2 regions of the Arsenicicoccus sp. UBA6765 genome follow, and region 1 is predicted to be linked to the other one. Evidence: riboswitches for the same ligand, from Rfam matches in the RefSeq annotation. Region 1 holds a riboswitch; the other holds the start of a gene.

Region 1 (2,377 bases):
ACGAGGTCCTCCTGCCCGGAGGCGATCGCGGTGAACAGCCCCTCCTGCGCGCCGTGGTGCCGCACCGCGACGTCGGCCCCCCGCTTGCGGAAGTAGCCCTGCTCGATCCCCACGTAGAACGGCGCGAACTGGATGTTGGGGATGTAGGTCAGGCCCACCGTGGCCTTGCCACCCCCGGCGCTGCTGCCGGCGGGGGTGGCAGCGGTGGACGACCGGACCACCTGATCGCTGCCGCTGCCGCTGCCGCCGCCGCACGCGGCCAGCGCCAGCACCGAGGTGAGTCCGGCGGCGGTGAGCAGGGATCGGCGGGTGATGGTCACGGGGAGTGGTCCTCTCGAGGGGTGCTGCGGGGGGTGGCTGATGGGGGGTGGGGACGGTTCGAGGTCAGCCGCGCGGGGTCTCGCGGACGTCGGCGACGATCGAGGAGCGTCGCTCGACGACCAGGAGCAGGGTGTATGCCGAGGCCGCGATGGCGCACAGCATGACGATGACGGCGACCATGCCGGCGGTGTCGACGGCGTCGCGCTGCAGGGTGAGCAGGGTGCCGAGTCCCTCGCCGCCCATGACCATCTCGCCCACGACCGCCCCGGTCACCGACAGGGTGAAGCCGTTGCGCAGCCCGGCGAGGACGTTGGGGAGCGCCAGGGGTGCCTCGACGTGGCGCAGCAGGTCCCAGCTGCCGGCGCCGTCGATCCGGGCGGCGTCGACCACCTCGTGCGGCACGTGGGTGAGGCCGACGACCGAGGAGATGAGGATGGGAAAGAACACCATGAGCGAGCACAGCGCCACGATCGCGGTCAGGCCGTAGCCGACCCAGAGCACCAGCAGCGGCGCGAGCGCGATGGCGGGGATCGCCTGGGTGGCGCCGAGGAAGGGGGTGACGGCGGCACCGACCCAGCGCGAGCGGTGGATCAGCACGGCCAGCGGCAGCGCGACCGCCGCGCCGAGCGCGCAGCCCCCGAGGGCCTCGGCGAGGGTGAGCGCGACATAGGGCCACACCACGGGTCCACTGAGCATGCCCACCAGCCGCGTCGCCACGTCGACCGGGCCGGGCAGGAGGAAGGCGGGCAGACCGCCGTAGGCCGCGACCAGCTCCCAGACGGCCAGCAGGACCGCGCCGAGCGCCAGCGGCGCCAGCCAGGTGTGCCGCGCGTGTCGGGTCATCCTCACCTCCGGTCGACTCCCGTGCCGTTGCTGCGTGGCTGCGCCGGGGTCACCGTCGGTCGACGGACGTGCGCCAGGTGCGGCTCCGACCCGGTCGCGACGACCGGAGCGGGCGCCGACGAGGCGCCGCGTGCTGCCTCCCATCCGGACTTTCACCGTCGGTCCTGGAGTTCCACCAGGTCAACCGCCCACCTCGAGAGGTGGTCGGGTCGCGGACTGTCACCGCCGGCTCGGAATTGCACCGACCCCGGAGCACGTGCTCCCCCCAGTGTAGGCCCGTGGCCGGCCTCCCTCGGTCAGTCGACCGAACCCGCCAGGCGCAGGCAGACGCCGTCGAGGATGTCGTGCTCGGAGGAGACGACGAGGTCGTCGGCGCCCGCCCCCACGACGCGCTCGACGATCCGGCCCCAGATCAGGGCCCCGGGCCCGATGACGTCGACGCGGCCCGGGTGCATGAACGGCAGCGCCGCTCGGCTCGGTCGGTCCAGGTGCACCAGGTCCGCGCAGGCGGCGCGGACCACGTCGGCAGGGAGCCGGGACAGGTGGATGACCTCGGGGTCGTATGCCGCGAGCCCCATCGCGTGCGCGGTCACCGTCGTCACGGTGCCGGCGACGCCGACCAGCGTGCGCACGCCGGCGAGCTCGACCGTGCTGCAGGCCAGGTCGAGCTGCCGGTCGACCTCCGCCAGGGCGGCGGCGAGCTCGTCGGCCGTCGGCGGGTCGTGGTGCAGGTAGCGCTCGGCGTGCCGCACGCATCCCATGTCGACCGACCGCGCCGCCTCGACGGCACCCTCAGCCGTCCCGCGCACCAGCTCGGTGGACCCGCCGCCGAGGTCGACGACGAGGTAGGGGCCGGGGATACCGGCTGCCGCCAGGTCACCCGTCGCGCCGAGGAAGGACAGCTCGGCCTCCTCGTCGCCGGTGATCACCTCGGGGACGACGCCGTCGTGCCCGTGCTCGGCGAAGGCGGCTCTCACCCCGGCCGCGAAGTCTTCCGCGTTGCCGGCGTCGCGGGCGGCCGAGGTCGCCACGAAGCGCACGGCCGAGACGCTGAGGTCGGCGCACTGCTCGGCATACTCGCGCGACCGTCCGAGAGCCCGCTCCATGGCGGCCTCGGAGATGCGCCCGGTCCGGTCGACCCCCTCGCCGAGACGGACGACCTCCATGCGGCGGACCACGTCGTGCAGCGCGCCGACGGCAGGCGCCGCAGGCC
Region 2 (2,377 bases), on a different contig from region 1:
GCAGCCACCTGGTCCGGGTGCCCGGAGAGGCCGAGCTGGGCCACGCCGTGGTCGTCGACCCGGCTCCACACGTCACGCTCCTCGAGGCGCCGGGTGCGCTCCTCCTCGGCGGTGCGCACCCGTGCCGTCTCGTGGACCACCCGCTCGCGCAGCCGGCGCAGGAAGCGCGCGTGGCTCAACGTCGCCTCGGGCGAGAGGTCGTCGGGGGCGTGTCCGTGCTTGGGCGCGAGGACCCGGTCGAGGACACGCTCCGCCGCCTCGTCGGGCAGGGCGGCCGTGTCGTCGCGGACCGCGGTGGCGCGTTCGAGGGTGGTGCGGCCATGGGTCAGCGCACTCAGCAGCGCCCCCAGGAACTCGCGTGGCGAGGCGGCCAGGCGCGAGCGCCGCTGCACCTCGTGCAAGGCCAGGCCTGTGGCGGTGACGATCTCGGCGTTGGCCACCCGATGGCCCTCCGCGACGGCCTTGGCGGCGCGGCTCGGGCACGGGTCGGGACCCGCGAGCGCGCCCAGCTCGGTGGCGATGCTGTCCTGCAGCTCCGCGTGGGCGGAGATGGCCAGGGCGTGCAGGTGTCCGGTCAGGCGTTGGACAGCCACCACGCGAGCCAGGGCCAGCTGTTCCAGCACCTCTGAGTCAGGGCGCGGCTCGGCTCCAGGGGGTGTGTCGGTGGTGGCGACCAGGATCGTCTCCAACGCCTCGACGATCACGTCGGGCAGACCGAGAGAGCGGGTGTCGATGATCATGTTAACCGCCCCTTCCCCAACCTCAACGCCCCACCGTGGGACCTGGTCCTAGGATACCGCCTGAGGCCGGTCGAGGGAAGGGTCTGGATAGGTGTTTCCGCAGGTCAGAGCCGGTGCAGCCCGGTCGATGTCGCGTGCCGTGCAGGCCCCGGGCGAGGGCGGCGAATCCGAGGCGCACCGTGACCCGCCCCTCCGAGGCTGCGACGGACGTCGAGGTGGGCCCACAGGCCGTTGTGGCATAGTCGGCGGCACGTGCTCCGGGGTCGGTGCAATTCCGAGCCGGCGGTGACAGTCCGCGACCCGACCACCTCTCGAGGTGGGCGGTTGACCTGGTGGAACTCCAGGACCGACGGTGAAAGTCCGGATGGGAGTCAGCACGAGAGGTGCCCGAGAGGGTGCCTCGACGCAGGGCACCCTGCGGCAGGCCGTATGTCGGCCCGGCCGGCCAGGGTGTCCGTCGCCGTCATTCCCCGGAGCTCGCGCACCAGCAGCGAGCGAGAGGGACGAGATGACCGGCCAGACCGCCGCCGACGACGACCGGGGCGAGCACGACCTACACGGCCACCACCACAAGCACGCCGAGCACGACAGACACGACCAGCACGACGAGCAGCACAGCCACGGAGACCGTGAGCAGCGCGAGCGCGACCTCGTGCTCCTGCACCGCGCCGTAGCCCTGGCCGCCAACGGCCCGGCGGCTGACGCCAACCCGCGCGTCGGCTGCGTCCTGCTGGGCAGCGACGGCGAGGTCGTCGGCGAGGGCTGGCACCGCGGCGCCGGCACGCCGCACGCCGAGCTGGCCGCGCTCGCCCAGGCCAGGGCCGGAGGCCACGACGTCCGCGGCGGCACCGCCTACGTCTCGCTGGAGCCCTGCAACCACACCGGACGCACGGGCCCGTGCGCCGAGGCCCTGGTCGAGGCGGGGGTCCGACGAGTCGCCTATGCCCTGCCCGACCCCAACCCCGTGGCCGTCGGGGGCGCCGACACCCTCCGCGCGGCCGGTGTCCGGTGCGACCTGGTGCCGGTCGAGGGGGCCGCCACGCTGGTCGAGGCCTTCGTGCACGCCGTGACCCACGGCCGGCCCTTCGTCACCTGGAAGCTCGCCGCCACGATCGACGGCCGCTCGGCGGCGAGCGACGGCAGCAGCCAGTGGATCACCGGCCCTGCGGCCCGCGCCGACGTGCACCGGCTGCGAGCCACCGCCGGAGCGGTCGTGGTCGGCACCGGCACCGTGCTCGCCGACGATCCCCGCCTGACGGTGCGCGACGCCGACGGGTCCCACCACGAGCGGCAGCCGGTGCGCGTGGTGGTGGGCCGTCGCGACATACCGCCCACGGCCCGGGTGCTCGACGACGGCGCCCCGAGCCTGCTCGTCCGCGAGCGCGACCCGCACCTGGTCCTCGCCACCCTGCACGAGCTGGACGTCCGTCACGTGTGGCTCGAGGGCGGCCCCACGACGGCCGCCGCCTGGCTGCGGGCCGGGGTGGTCGACCGGGTCGTGGCGTATGTCGCACCCGCGCTGCTCGGCGCCGGCGCGGCCGCGGTGGGGGATCTCGGGGTCGCCACCATCGCCGACGCGCACCGCCTCACGACCACCGACGTGGCCGTCCTCGACGGCGACGTCCGGATCACCCTCC

The links. A riboswitch is a leader RNA that binds a small molecule or an ion and turns the genes downstream of it on or off. The one in region 1 is predicted to bind FMN.
Region 2: linked by a shared signal. The riboswitch ahead of ribD (bifunctional diaminohydroxyphosphoribosylaminopyrimidine deaminase/5-amino-6-(5-phosphoribosylamino)uracil reductase RibD) and the one ahead of B4K29_RS17585 (ABC transporter permease) in region 1 are both predicted to bind FMN.

The regions. Positions count from the first base shown of each region.
Region 1 is NZ_DKGR01000063.1:132,844-135,220, forward strand. Features, by position in the region: gene B4K29_RS17580 (ABC transporter substrate-binding protein) at 1-320, opposite strand, end outside; gene B4K29_RS17585 (ABC transporter permease) at 385-1,164, opposite strand; FMN riboswitch at 1,292-1,423, opposite strand; gene B4K29_RS17590 (Ppx/GppA phosphatase family protein) at 1,461-2,377, opposite strand, start outside.
Region 2 is NZ_DKGR01000013.1:193-2,569, forward strand. Features, by position in the region: partial or broken gene B4K29_RS02380 (DUF222 domain-containing protein) at 1-740, opposite strand, end outside; FMN riboswitch at 989-1,122, shown strand; gene ribD (bifunctional diaminohydroxyphosphoribosylaminopyrimidine deaminase/5-amino-6-(5-phosphoribosylamino)uracil reductase RibD) at 1,249-2,377, shown strand, end outside.